2 regions of the Paenibacillus sp. FSL R10-2736 genome follow, and region 2 is predicted to be linked to the other one. Evidence: riboswitches for the same ligand, from Rfam matches in the RefSeq annotation. Region 2 holds a riboswitch; the other holds the start of a gene.
What was found. Region 2 has a riboswitch for glycine ahead of NSQ73_RS29520 (amino acid permease). Riboswitches for the same ligand answer to the same signal wherever they lie in the genome.
Positions count from the first base shown of each region.

Region 1: another riboswitch for glycine. It lies ahead of gcvT (glycine cleavage system aminomethyltransferase GcvT); the one in region 2 lies ahead of NSQ73_RS29520 (amino acid permease).

Region 1 is NZ_JBBOBN010000001.1:183,222-190,607, reverse strand. Features, by position in the region: gene uvrB (excinuclease ABC subunit UvrB) at 1-1,436, opposite strand, end outside; gene NSQ73_RS00770 (flagellar motor protein) at 1,618-2,406, shown strand; gene NSQ73_RS00765 (flagellar motor protein MotB) at 2,403-3,296, shown strand; gene NSQ73_RS00760 (hypothetical protein) at 3,381-4,013, shown strand; gene gcvH (glycine cleavage system protein GcvH) at 4,147-4,539, opposite strand; glycine riboswitch at 4,724-4,819, shown strand; glycine riboswitch at 4,823-4,922, shown strand; gene gcvT (glycine cleavage system aminomethyltransferase GcvT) at 5,009-6,130, shown strand; gene gcvPA (aminomethyl-transferring glycine dehydrogenase subunit GcvPA) at 6,130-7,386, shown strand, end outside.
Region 2 is NZ_JBBOBN010000002.1:330,208-337,593, forward strand. Features, by position in the region: gene NSQ73_RS29490 (S-layer homology domain-containing protein) at 1-199, shown strand, start outside; gene NSQ73_RS29495 (GNAT family N-acetyltransferase) at 318-821, opposite strand; gene NSQ73_RS29500 (DUF1304 domain-containing protein) at 968-1,336, shown strand; gene NSQ73_RS29505 (methyl-accepting chemotaxis protein) at 1,360-2,181, opposite strand; gene NSQ73_RS29510 (DUF4386 domain-containing protein) at 2,400-3,107, shown strand; gene NSQ73_RS29515 (Crp/Fnr family transcriptional regulator) at 3,064-3,660, opposite strand; gene NSQ73_RS29520 (amino acid permease) at 3,724-5,100, opposite strand; glycine riboswitch at 5,251-5,330, opposite strand; gene araA (L-arabinose isomerase) at 5,796-7,220, opposite strand; gene NSQ73_RS29530 (L-ribulose-5-phosphate 4-epimerase) at 7,261-7,386, opposite strand, start outside.

The sequences.
Region 1 (7,386 bases), on a different contig from region 2:
CGCACCTTAATCCCGATTTCCTTGAAATAATCGGTCAGATCCTCGGACATCTTCTTCGTAAGTGTTGTAACGAGTACACGCTCATCACGCTCCACACGGTCACGAATTTCACTGATCAGATCATCGATCTGCCCCTCTGTAGGGCGTACTTCGATGATCGGGTCCAGCAGGCCGGTAGGACGGATAATCTGCTGCACCATAGTATCGCAGTGCTCCATTTCGTACGGTCCCGGTGTAGCAGACACATATACAATCTGGTTCACTTTCTCTTCGAATTCCTCGAACTGCAGCGGACGGTTATCCAGCGCGGACGGGAGGCGGAAGCCATGCTCCACCAGTACAGTCTTACGCGCACGGTCACCATTATACATAGCCCGGATCTGCGGCAGCGTTGCATGGGACTCATCAATAACAATCAGCATATCATCCGGGAAGTAATCCATTAAGGTATATGGAGTTGCTCCCGGCTCACGGAAGGTGAGCGGGCCGGAATAGTTCTCGATACCGGAGCAGAAGCCCACTTCCTTCATCATCTCAATATCATACCGCGTCCGCTGCTCCAGGCGCTGGGCTTCCAGCAGCTTGCCCGCATCACGAAGCACGGCCAGCCGTTCCTCAAGCTCCCGCTCAATGTTGATAATAGCTACACGCATTGTTTCTTCTTGGGTAACAAAGTGCGAAGCCGGGAAGATCGCTATATGATCGCGCTCACCAATCAGCTCTCCTGTGAGAACATCAATCTCCGTAATGCGCTCTATCTCATCTCCGAACAGCTCCACACGGATCGCATGCTCCCCCTGTGAAGCCGGGAAGATCTCGACCACATCGCCGCGTACCCGGAACGTCCCGCGTACGAAGTTAATGTCATTGCGCTGGTACTGGATCTCCACGAGCCTGCTCAGAATCTGATTGCGCGGCTTCTCCATCCCTACCCGCAGTGTCAACAGCATACTTCCGTATTCCTGCGGCGAACCGAGGCCGTAAATACAGGACACACTCGCAACAATAATAACGTCACGCCGTTCAAACAGCGAACTGGTGGCGGAGTGCCGGAGCTTGTCAATTTCTTCATTTATGCTGGAATCTTTCTCTATGAAGGTATCGGAGGAAGGAATGTACGCCTCAGGCTGGTAGTAATCGTAGTAACTGACGAAGTAGTCAACGGAATTGTTCGGGAAAAATTCTTTGAACTCACTCGCCAGCTGCGCCGCAAGCGTCTTGTTGTGCGCAATGACCAGCGTCGGGCGGTTCAGTTTGGAAATCACTTGTGCGATGGTAAAGGTCTTGCCTGTACCTGTCGCTCCCAGCAGCGTCTGGTGCTTCTTGCCCTGCCGGATGCCGTCCAATAATTCTTCTATGGCATGAGGCTGATCGCCCTGGGGTGTATACTCGGACTCCAGTTCAAATGTCTTTGTACTGACGACAATATCACTCATTTGCCCGTCTCCCCTCTATCGTCTAAAATATATGAATATATTATAATTGTAGCCCTAATAGTTGCCTATCCATACCGTACTGAAAAATATGGAAGATAGGAATACACGTTCCCGTTTATTATACAGCGTTGCCCAGATTGATGCAAACCATAATATATAGAAATTTAAGGAGCTTGAACTTATGGATATCACTTCAATTATCGGCCTGCTGGCAGGCATTGCCGCAATGATCGGCGGCTTTCTCTGGGAAGGCGGAAGCTTATCCGGCCTGCTGCAGCTGAACGCCGCGCTGATCGTATTCGGCGGCACCCTTGCCGCTGTACTCATCAGTTTTCCGGCCTCCAGATTACGCAGCGTCCCGGCGGCTCTGCGCCTGGCATTCGGCAGACATCCCGACACCACCCAGGAGAAGGCCGAAGAGCTGATCTCCATGGCGGCGATTACGCGCCGCGGCGGCGTGCTTGCGCTGGAGAAGAGAGCGGAGGAGCATCCCGATACCTTTACCCGCGAAGGGCTGTTTCTTATTGTCGACGGCACCGATCCTGATCAGGTCCGGCAAATTCTTGAACTGGAGATGGACGCCAAGGAACTGAAGTATGAAGGCTATGCCAAAATCTTCGAAGCCGCCGGCGGCTATGCTCCGACTATGGGCATCATCGGCACCGTAATGGGATTAATACGGGTACTGAGCAATCTGACGGATCCCTCTAATCTGGGGGCCTCGATCGCTGTAGCTTTTACAGCAACGCTCTATGGCGTAGCCAGTGCTAATCTTATATTTTTACCCATCGCCTCCAAAATCAAATCCCGCAGCCAAAGCGAACTGGGCAGCATGGAGATGCTGCTTGTCGGTATCCTGTCCCTGCAGAATGGGGATCATCCGCATCTGGTCCGCAAAAAACTGACCGCCTTTATTCCCGATGTCTCACCTAGACGCAGCAGCAATAATAACCCGGGAGACCCGCTATGAGACAAAGAAACCGCCGCCAGGGACGTAGTAGAGGTAAGGAGAACCGGGACCGCTGGATGATTACCTATGCTGATCTGATTACGCTTCTGCTCATTTTTTTCATCATCCTGTACGCCATGAGCAGTCTGGATACGCAAAAATACGCGATCGTTACCGGTTCATTATCTGATACCTTTAAGAGCGGCAGTCCTGTGCTTGAAGGCGGAAATGGAGTGCTGGATGGTAATCAGGGGAACACCGGAGCCGCAGTCTCGAATGAACAGGAAGCAGGCGGAAGCACCGGTGGCGGTCTTTCTTCCGGGGGCAATGTGAAGGAGAGTGGTTCGAACGGAACCGGGACGGGCACAGATACATCCGGGCAAAACGGGGAAACTGCAGAACACCAGCCTTCGGCGCGTGAGCTCGCTTTTCGTGAGCAGGAGGCCAAACTGGCCGCGCTTATGGGTGTAATTACCAAATACGTGGAAGATAACAACCTTGGGGAGCAGATCTTTGTAGCGGATAAACCGCAGGGCATTGCCATCACGCTTAGCGACCGGTTCCTGTTCGATGCCGGCAAAGCCGAGCTGAAATCACCTGCCTTCCCGGCACTGCGCCAGCTCTCCGGCCTGTTCCGCGGAATCGGTGCTACGATCAGCATCGAAGGACATACCGACAATGTTCCGGTAACCGCCGCTTCAGATTACACGGATAACTGGGAGCTATCCGGCGCCCGCGCACTCTCTGTGCTGCGCTTCTTCCTGGATAACGAGGGGCTTAGCCCCGATACTTTCCAATATGCCGGTTACGCGGATACCAGACCTGCTTACGATAACACTACCGTTGAAGGACGGCAAAAAAACCGCCGGGTCGAACTCATTGTCCTGCGGCAGCTTCAGGAGAAAGAATAACGTGAATCCGCAAGCGAATCAGCTCAGAGTTCTGCAGATGAGAAGGCACGGCAACCATTTGCTAGTATAAGGAGATTGAACGCTATGCAGACTACAAACGGAACGACACCGGACGCCACCCGTTTTCTCTATTTTCTGCGGCAGCTGGTTTCGCTGATCATGATTGTTTTTGCCCAGGGAATAATTACCTTCTTCATTGGTTTATTATCTGTATTTATGATGTTCTTCTCCTCCGATTACTTCTGGGGGGACCTGGCCCATGTGTATCCTCCCGATAAACTGATGTATATAGGCATTGACTTCCTTATTGCCGGCGCAGCCTTTGCCCTGCCCTGGCTCGGGGTCTGGTGGATGCTGTACGGTTTGTCCGAGGATGGACGCATCCGCTGTTTCCCTCTTCTTTTACTCTTCGCTTATCTGACATTTGTGATCCTCTTTCTGCAGATCAATCCGGTCTATAACCCGGAAGCCATGATCCCTTCCTCCGCCGGGGAATCCACATTTCTGGTCTGTATGGGCATGTCTGCCGTGGTGCTTTTCCCGTTTTATTCGGCCGGTGTGTATTACTTCGTGCTCAAACCCAATACCCGTCCCAGAAAAAGATACCGGTTCCTATTGCTGTGCCTTATCTTTGCCGTTACGGGTCTGGCTCTGCTGCCCGCCCTTTGGCACTTGGCTCCCCGCATTTATCCGGGGCTGCTTAGCTTTCCGGAGTGATACAGAAACGCAAAAAGACAGACCTCTCACATTAGTGACATCTAATGTAATAAGAGAAGCCTGCCGTGTTCATCTTTTCGTAAATCCAGTTCAGTCACCTATTCTAAAAATCCGGGTACATAAACGGTTGAAACTATTCCCCAACCAGTTCCTTATAAGCAGCCGCATCCAGCAGACCGGATACCGCATCTGCGAACTCACCGTCTAATTCCAGCTCAAAAATCCATCCGCCGCCGTATGGCTGATCATTGATCAGCTCCGGGCTGGATTCGAGTGCGTCGTTGATCTTGGTAACCTTGCCGGATACCGGCGAATACAGCTCCGACACCGTCTTAACAGACTCGATACTGCCTACGCTGTCGCCTGCGGTAATGGCTGCGCCGACTTCCGGAAACTCAACAAACACGATGTCGCCCAATAAATGCTGCGCATGATCCGTAATTCCCACACGTACTACGCGTCCATCACCCTGCTGTGCCCATTCATGCTCTTCGCTGTATAGCAGGTTGTCCAACACTTCACTCATTTCCAAGCCGCCTCTTTTCCACATTTGGAGTTCTAAATTTAGTTATAGCCTAAGTTATGACCTTGCCTAATGTCAATATAACTGACAGGAAAATTAAATTTGTCATCTTTTTGACGTTTTTTGATTGACAGCGTGCTTGTAAACCCGGTTTAATGGAGTCAGTAGAAAAACATATGGTTTGCGAATGATGGCATAGGGAGAGACTGACCCTTAGGGGCAGCGCCGAAGGAGTAAGCCCGGGATGGGTGAATCTCTCAGGCAAAAGGACCTTTGCCGGACGCATCTCTGGAGAGCATCCACAGCCTGGACAACAGGAAACGGATCACCAACGGGGAAACCTGCGGGCAGGATAGCAGGGTAACTCTCAGGTACAAAGGACAGAGCGAACGTCTATTGATGCATGTTTGATGTGCATTGATGGACTTTCGCCTGTCCTTTTTTGCATGTAAACAGACTAAGGGGTGACACGATGGAGTCTTTGAGAAGAACGCCTTTTTATGATCTCTATGCCGCTTATGCGGAGTCCAGATGCATTGATTTCGGCGGCTGGGAGCTGCCGGTGCAGTTTACTGGCATCGTTAAGGAACATGAAGCGGTCCGCCAGCAGGCCGGGCTGTTCGATGTATCGCATATGGGTGAATTCATGGTTGACGGCAGCGGCGCTGAAGCCTTCCTGCAGCAGATGACCACCAATGATGTCAGCCGCCTTGCAGACGGCGCGGCGCAGTATACCCTGATGCTCTATCCGAGCGGCGGCGTAGTAGATGATCTGCTCGTCTACCGCCTGGGCCATGAGCGCTATATGCTCGTCGTGAACGCCTCCAATATCGACAAGGACTTCCAGTGGCTGCAGGAGCATCTCACCGCTGAATTCAGCGGTGTCAGCCTGAAGAATGTCTCTGATGAGACGCTGCTGCTCGCTCTGCAGGGGCCGCTGGCTGAGACGATTCTGGCCGAAGTTACCTCTGCCCCGCTCGCAGAGCTGAAGCCCTTCCATTTCATCGAACACGCCGAGGTCTGCGGCGTTTCTGTACTGCTCTCCCGCACCGGCTATACCGGTGAGGACGGCTTTGAGCTGTACGCCCCGGTCCACACAGCAGCTGCACTCTGGAATGGTCTGCTGGCCGCAGGCGCGCCGCATGGCCTGACCCCTGCCGGACTCGGCGCACGCGACACGCTCCGCTTCGAAGCCAAGCTGCCGCTGTACGGCCAGGAGCTCTCGGCGGATATTACGCCGCTCGAAGCGGGTGTCCAGTTCTTCGTGAAGCTGGACAAAGCCGGTTTCATCGGCCGTGATGCCCTGCTGAAGCAGAAGGAAGCCGGCCTCCCGCGCCGCCTTGTAGGCCTTGAAATGATCGACCGCGGGATTCCCCGCTCCCATTATCCCGTATATGCAGACGGTGTGAAGATCGGTGAAGTCACAACCGGCACACAATCACCGACGCTGAAGCGGAATCTCGGACTTGCCTTGCTGGATGCTGCCTATACTGAGATCGGCACAGAGGTGTATGTGGAGATCCGCGGCAAACAGCTGAAGGCTGCCGTGATCAAAGCCCCGTTCTACAAAAAGAGCCAAGGAGTGAAGCCGTAATGAAGCACCGCTATCTGCCTATGACGGAGCAAGACCGCGCAGAGATGATGGAAACTGTCGGGATTCAGTCCATTGATGAGCTATTCGCTGACATTCCTCAATCTGTCCGCTACCAGGGAACGATGCCAATGTCCGGCCCGCTGGACGAATATGCACTGCTGCGCCATATGAAGGGTCTGGCTGACAAAAATGCCGACTTTGATACCCATGCCAGCTTCCTCGGCGCTGGCCTCTATGACCACCATATTCCTGTTGTCATTAACCATATTATTTCCCGTTCGGAATTCTATACTGCCTATACCCCTTATCAGCCGGAGATCAGCCAAGGCGAGCTTCAAGCGATCTTTGAATTCCAGTCGTATATCTGTGAGCTGACCGGTATGAAGGTCGCTAATGCCAGCATGTACGATGGTGCCACTGCCTTCTCCGAAGCAGCCGTGCTTGCCGCAGGCGCCACGAAACGTAAAAAGCTGATTGTCTCCCGTACGGTACACCCGGAAGCACGCCAAGTACTTCGCACTTCCGCCAATGCCTGGGGCCTGCAAATCGTGGAAATCGATTATAAGGACGGGGTTACCGATCTTGCCAAGCTGGCTGAGGCCATTGATGCCGATACTGCCGCCGTTCTGGTCCAGTCGCCCAACTTCTTCGGCGGCATCGAGGAACTGCGCCAGATTGAGCCGCTGATCCATGCGGTCAAAGGCCTCCTTGTAGTCAGCGCGAATCCCATTGCACTCGGCGTGCTGGAAACGCCCGGCAAGCTGGGCGCCGACATCGTAGTCGGCGATGCACAGCCGCTGGGTATCTCTGCATCGCTTGGTGGACCAACCTGCGGATTCTTCGCGGTTGCTGAACCGCTGATGCGCCGCATGCCGGGCCGGATCGTCGGCCAGACCGTTGACCGTAACGGCAAGCGCGGCTTCGTCTTGACCCTTCAGGCGCGTGAGCAGCATATCCGCCGCGAGAAAGCGACGTCGAATATCTGCTCCAACCAGGCGCTGCTGGCGTTATGTGCTTCTGTCTACTTGTCCGTCATGGGCAAGGAGGGCATGCGTGAGGTTGGTGAGCTTAATATCCGCAAGAGCCATTACGCCGCCGGACGGCTGGCTGAAATCACCGGTGCAGAGCGCGTCTTCACCGCCCCGTTCTTCAATGAATTTGTCCTGAAGCTCCCGGAGGGCAGCAGCGTCAGTGAAGTGAACTCCAGGCTGCTGAAGGCAGGCTATCTGGGCGGCTATGATCTGGGCCGCGAGTAT
Region 2 (7,386 bases):
GATTCCGGTAGAGATCAAGGATAACGACAAGATCAATATCCTGAACTCGGGAGCCATTCAGACGGCCATCGCCTTGAAGATCGTGAAGCTGGATGCTGACGGCAAGTTCAATCCGCAGGCTGGAATCACCCGTACAGACGCGGCCGCTATGGTTAGCCAGGTTCAGGAGATCCTGAAGCGGGCTGCTGCGAATCAATAATAGCCGGAACATTCCAATTTTCCGCAAGCAATTATCAGCTCAAAAAGCACAAGTCAGTAGCTTGTGCTTTTTGGCATGTTTTATGATCACCGCCAGGGAGCTTGTCAACACGATACAGCTACAGCAGCAGAATCATCAGATCCTCATCCAGATACTCATCTCCAAGCTTCATCGCCTTCGGCTCTGTGCCATAGCAGATGAATCCAAGAGATTCGTATAGTCTTTTGGCAGCTACATTATTCGAGGTTACCGTTAAATTCAGAATTTCGAGCCCCGGCAACAGCCTCGCCCGGGCAATCAGCTCCATCATCAAGCGGCGGCCCACTCCTTGTTTACGGACATCCGAATCCACATATACTGAATATATATTAGCTTTATGATCAATTTTGGGCCGGCTCTCCCGGAAAAAAGTGACGATGCCCACCAGCTTCTCCTCAGCATCAAAAGCTCCCAGCGTGAAATTATTCTCCGAGGGCTCCAGCCTGATGCGGGTGGTGACTATAGACAGCTTCTTTTCCGATTCATAGGAGCTGAGATAGGCTTCCGGATGCAGCCGCAGCGACTGTAGCCGAAGCCCGCGGTAAACCTCCGCATCCACAGATGTCAGCATTCTTAGGTACAACGGTTTTGCCTCCTCAAGGAATTTAGGGATTCCAAATTGACAAAATTGCAGAATTTGGCTATATTTAGACAGTGTAAAATTATATTTTGAACAATTTAATTTCTCCGTTAATCAATCTTACATAATTATGAAAAGAGGGATTTACTATGATGATCGTGAGTTTAATACTCGTGGCCTTAGTTGCACTGGAGCATGTGTATATTCTAGTGCTGGAAATGTTCCTGTGGACTACCCCGCGGGCGCAAAAATCGTTCGGCACCACTCCGCAGTTCGCCCGGGAAACGAAATCGCTGGCGGCCAATCAGGGATTGTATAACGGCTTTCTGGCGGCCGGTCTAGTCTGGAGCCTGCTGCATCCGAATGATACCTTCAGTGTTCAGCTTCAATTGTTCTTCCTGATCTGTGTTGCGGTTGCAGCCATCTATGGCGGCATCACGGCCAAGAAATCCATTCTATTGGTTCAGGGCCTCCCGGCCTTCATTGCTCTGCTTGCCGTTATTCTGGCGAATCTGTAATTATGAGAATGGCCGCTCTTCCCTCACAGCTTCTGTGCGAACTGGTTCAGCTGCTCGGACATCGTCCGGATCTCCTCAATGAAGCTGGAGATTTCATTCGTTGAAGCAGCCTGCTCCTGCCCGACTGACGCAATCTGATGGATGGATTGGCTGATCTGCTTCATCGCGGCTTGGATCTCCCCCAGGGTATCCCGGATCCGCTGCGCAGACTGCTCGGTTTCCTTCGAGAATTTGCGGATTTCTTTCGCTACAACATCGAATCCCCGCCCCTTCTCTCCTGCGTGGGCAGCCTCAATGGCTGCATTAATCCCGAGCAGATTCGTCTGGTCGGCGACCTTTCTGAGGACAGCCAGTACCTCATCGCTTTTTTTGACACTTTCAGCGGTCGTTTCCGACTGGAGCAGCAGCTTCTGCGAGAAATCGGCAAGCAGCCCCGAGCCCTCTGCCACATGCCCAATCCGGGCGTTAGCCTGATTTAGGGAGACCGAGATCTGATCAGCGATTTCGCGCAGCTCGGTCTGTCTGCGGACCTGGATGCAGACCGCCCCGCAGACGCTTCCATCCTCTCCGTGTACCGGAAGAACCGTACCGACGAATTCATACCCATAGTAGTCCTTAGGGACATTAGCTTTCGAGAATTCATCATTTCTCAGCGCATGATACAGAGGTTCGTCCGCAAGAATTATCTGTCCTGCCCGAATTCCCAGATCAATGGACGTTCCAGGGAAATAAGCGATGAATTTCTCCACATCACAGACAGCAATAGATACATCATAGGGAAAAGCAGCTTTCAGGACCGGTGCCAGGTTCACTATATCTTCAAGGGAGCGGATAATGTTCTTCATGGATGTAGGTTCTCCTTTATTGAATTGCTCATTACACAGTACAGAACACAGTACAGAAATATCTAGATTAAGGTTCGACATTTTCCAATGACTATCCTTTATTCAAAAACTTAATATTTAAAATTTAATCATGTCCTCTTAACTTAAGTCAATGAAGCCCTGCAGGCACCTTAGTACAATATAACCACAATCAATAATCAATCAGGGGGGTTATGCTAATGTCTGCTGCAGTGGCTCGAACCGGGGGAATATCGCTCATTGTAATGGCGGTTGCCGCCGCGCTCTCGTACGGATATGTCCAAGGGAGTCTGGTAGTGGATGGAGATGCCGCTGGGACCTTCGCCAATCTTCAGGCCTCTCCGTCGCTGTTCAGGGCCGGGATTCTGGGCTGGGTACTGATTATGGCCTGTGATGTGGCAGCTGCCTGGGCCTTATATCTGGTGCTGAAGCCTGTGCATCCGGGCCTGTCCCTGCTGGGAGCATGGCTGCGCCTGGCTTATACGGCAGTGTTGGGGGTTGCTGTCTCCAGTCTGATCGTGGTATCACTTCTTACCGGTAACAGGGAGGTTGCGCTTTCCGGCTTCACACGAGGGGAGCTGCAGGCGGAGGTCATGCTTATTCTTCATGCTTTTGAAGCGGTATGGTCGGCTGGTTTGATTCTGTTCGGGGGGCATCTGCTGATTATAGGTGTGCTGGCGTTATGGTCGGAAAATATTCCGAAGCCCGTCAGTGTGCTGCTGCTGCTGGCAGGCTTCGGCTATATTATGGTTCATCTGTGCGGCACACTTGTGCCCGGGTATGGGGAATTCCTCCAAATCATCAAATGGGTGTTCATGCTGCCGATGACCGCAGGGGAGCTGGGGCTCGGCATCTGGCTGCTGTTCAAAGTCCCGGCTGCGCGTGTTCGCGCTCAAGCCGCTTCTTAATCCGGCTGAGCGACTCCGGTGTCATCCCGAGATAGCTGGCCAGCTGATGCTGGGGGACGCGGCTGATCAGGCCGGGCCTCCGATGCAGCAGTGCCTTGAGGCGGTCTTCGGGGGATGCCGCAATGAAGGCGGCGAATTCCGCCTGCACCTGTCCGAAATTCTCCTCGATCATCCGGCGTGTCATCAGCTCCAGCTGCGTGTGTCTGGCGTACATTTCCCTCTCGGTATTCAGCGAACCGACAACCAGTACGCAGTCCTCCAGACAAGTCAGGCTGTATTCCGACGAGGCCTCCTCTTTATGCGCATTGAAGATAGCGATCGCCTGCTCCTCTGTGTAGAAATTCGAGGTGATGTCGCGGCCTGTGACGTCAACACTATGCTGCCGTACGCATCCTTTTAACACGAAATAGCAATGACCGGGAACCTCCCCCTGCCTAAGCAGCGTGGCTCCCTTGCTGTATTCCTCAACAAGAATCTCCTCCAGAATGGCCTGCTGCTGCTCTTCACTGAGGGAGGTCAGCCGGGTCATATATTGGAGTAATCTATGCTTCATGTTTCGGATTCCTCCTTATAACGCTGCTGACAACATGTCAGCAGCGTTTGAACATTCTTGCACTCATGTATTGATTATACTAACATCGGCATCACTTTTCTCCTTCTTGCTTCGCATGGAGTACAGGACGAACAACAGAATGAACCATAGGGGAGTAAACAGCAGCGCCGGACGGGTATCATCTGCGAACAGCATAATGATCAGAATAGCAGCAAACAACGTTAATACCGCATAATTGATAACCGGTGTGAACGGTGCTTTGAATTTGGACGCGGCATGTAAGTCCGGACGGTTTTTCTTATACTTGATATGACATACGAGCACAACCCCCCACACCCAGATGAAGCAAATGGCGCTGATCGTTGTAACGATGCCGAAGGCCTGGCCCGGAATAAGCTTGCTGAGCAGCGCCCCGGCCGATATAACTATTGTAGAAATAAATAAAGAGTTAGCAGGCACATGATTTCGGTTCAGCTTGCCGAGCTGCGGGGAGGCCTGATCCCTTCTGCTCAGATTATACAGAATCCGGCTGGTTGAGAACATCCCGCTGTTGCAGGCGGAAGCCGCTGAGGTTAAGACGACGAAATTGATAATACCTGCAGCAACCGGAATCCCGACCAGATTGAAGGTCCGCACAAAAGGACTTTCAGCCGCACTGAGCTGGGTCCACGGGTTAATGCACAGCAGGACGAAGAGCGCGCCTACATAGAAGAAGAGAATCCGCAGAGGAATTTTGTTAATCGCCGACGGAATATTTTTCTCCGGATCTGCTGTTTCTGCGGCTGATACACCCACAAGCTCCACACCGACATAAGCGAACACAACCATCTGGAAGGAAAATAAGAAGCCCTTGACACCGTTCGGGAACACACCCCCGTGCTCCCAGAGATTGCGGACCGTCACCGATCCCGCATCCGTCTTGAACCCGATGACCAGCAGAATGATTCCCAGGCCAATTAAGGCAAGAATCGTGACGACTTTGATGAGAGCAAACCAGAATTCGAGTTCGCCGAAGCTTTTGACCGTCAGCAGATTGAGTCCTAACAGAATAATCAGGCAGATGACGGCCGGTACCCACTGCGGGATATCGAACCAGTACTGCACATAGACGCCCACTGCAATCACATCCGCCATCGCCGTCATAATCCAGCAGAACCAGTAGGTCCAGCCTGTAATGAACGCAGCCCGCGGTCCCAGATAGTCTTCAGCAATGTCCGTAAAAGATTGATATCCCGCTTTGGAGAGCAGCAGCTCACCCAGCGCCCTCATCACAAAAAACACGGCAATTCCCACGAGTAAATACGTGATCATAATGGACGGCCCGGCCTGCTGAATCGCTCTGCCTGATCCCAGGAATAACCCTGTACCAATCGTGCCGCCGATAGCGATCAGCTGTACATGCCGGTTCGCCAAATCTCTCTTTAATTCTGTCTGTGCCATTGCCTTTTTCCCCCTTAATGTGTACAACGCTTTGCTGCCAAATAACATAAAAAAGAGATTGGATGTCATCCAATCTCCCGGTTCATAAGAATATCAAAATAAGCTACCTGCGCCGCTGACCGTAATTAATCAGCATAACAAATACAAATTCCGTACTCTTCTGTCCTTTTGCCTGAGATTGTGAACCCTTCGGCGCTACGGTCTCCCGCAGTCTCTCCAGAAGCTGCTCCTGCTATAGTGTGATCCATAGCAATCATAGCCCGTGTAATGTATTAAATTGGTGAAGCGTTAATGCATTCTGATATTCTAACATATTACTCGGCATGTGAGTATTGAACAGTGATAAAAGTCTCCTACCTATGGCTAGATGTCTAGGGTGCGCTCCTGCACTGCAGCGGCATAAATGTTGTACGTTTTGCAACTTGGATGCGCAGACACCCGGTTGTTTAGATAGATTGTTGTATGAAATACAAGAATTTCCACGCTAAACCGTATGAAGGAGGAGAAATGCTGCCTTTTGTACAACAATTTTCGATTTAGTCCAATTTAATGAATCGAATGTTGTATTTTGTATAGGATTTTAGAAAGTCACGGGCACGGAGGATGAGTTTGCCGGTAATACCTTGGCTCTGCATTAAAAAAAAGCAGACAGGCAACAGCCCATCCGCTCATTTGATCCAACATTATTAAGCTATTTATTTAATGATTACATAATCCAGGCCAACCAGCTTGGCGTAGGTTACGATCTGATCTGTAGTCAAGTTGAGCGACACCACGGTATGGTGGCCGCCGCCGTTCTCGATCCATGCTTTAATTCCATCCTGGAAGTTAGGCTTCACCTGCCAGAGCACACGGGCCACTGGAAGATTCGGAGCCGGAACCGTCGGCTCGAAGGCAGTAACTTCATTGATCAGCAGCTTGTAATGCGTGCCAAAGTCAGCCATCGATACCACAACGCCTTCGCCGGCTTTGCCGTCGAATACGAGACGGGCCGGATCTTCGCGGTCGCCGATACCCAGCGGAGACACAAGCACCTTCGGCTTGTTGCTGGCCAGGCTCGGGTCAACCTCAAGCATGTGGGACTGCAGAATCGCTTCCTGTCCGGCAGCCATTTCGTAGGTGTAATCTTCCATGAATCCGGTGTTCAGGTTATGGCTCATCACCTTCATCAGGCGGTCCAGGGCTGCTGTCTTCCAGTCCCCTTCGCCGGCGAAGCCGTAGCCTTGTGCCATCAGACGCTGAACGGCAAGACCGGGAAGCTGCTTCATGCCGTGCAGGTCTTCGAAGTTCGAAGTGAACGCATTGTAGTTGCCGGCATCCAGGAAGCGTTTGAGGGCAATTTCATAGCTGGCCTGTACCTTCACGCTGGCTTCCCATGCTTCTTTGCTGTATGAACCGTAATCGAAATCATACTGCTCTGCATATTCAGCGAACAGCGCATCAATTTCTTCTTCCTTCACTTCGTTTACATACGCAACCAGGTCGCCGATCCCGAAGTAATCCACGGTCCAGCCGAACTGAATCTGGGCTTCTACCTTGTCGCCTTCGGTAACGCCCACGTTACGCATGTTGTCGCCGAAGCGGGCCACTTTGATGTTGAAGCTTTCGTTATACGCAACGGCAACGTCCATCCATTCGGCAATTTGCTTCTGGACTTCGGCGCGTTCCCAGTACCCTACTACCACTTTGTTCTGTTTCTTCAGGCGGGCATTGATGAACCCGTATTCACGGTCGCCATGGGCAGCCTGGTTCAGGTTCATGAAGTCCATATCCAGTGTGGCCCAAGGAATGCTCTCATTGTATTGCGTAGCCAGGTGCAGAAGCGGCTTCTGCAGCAGCTTCGTGCCGCGGATCCACATTTTGGCCGGGGAGAAGGTATGCATCCAGGTAATCACACCGGCAACCTCGTCACGGTAGTTGACTTCTTTCATGATCGAAGTGATTTTGTCTGCACTGACCGCCAGATCCTGCAGCACCAGCGGATAAGGCAGCACCCCGCTGTTATTGAGGGCATCCGTCATCTCCTGTGCATGAGCTTTGACTTCACCGAGGGCTTCTTCTCCGTACAGATGCTGTGATCCTACAACAAACCAGAATTGCTTAGCGCTTACTGTTGACATATTATTTCATCCTCTTCTCTTGGATAATATATAAATCAGATTATTTCTGACCGTAATAAGCGCCTTTACCATGCTTGCGCAGATAGTGTTTATCCAGAATCCGCTGCGGCAATTCTTCAGCGAAATGGTTCAGCTCGCGGGCAAAATGGTTCAGCTTGGACACTTC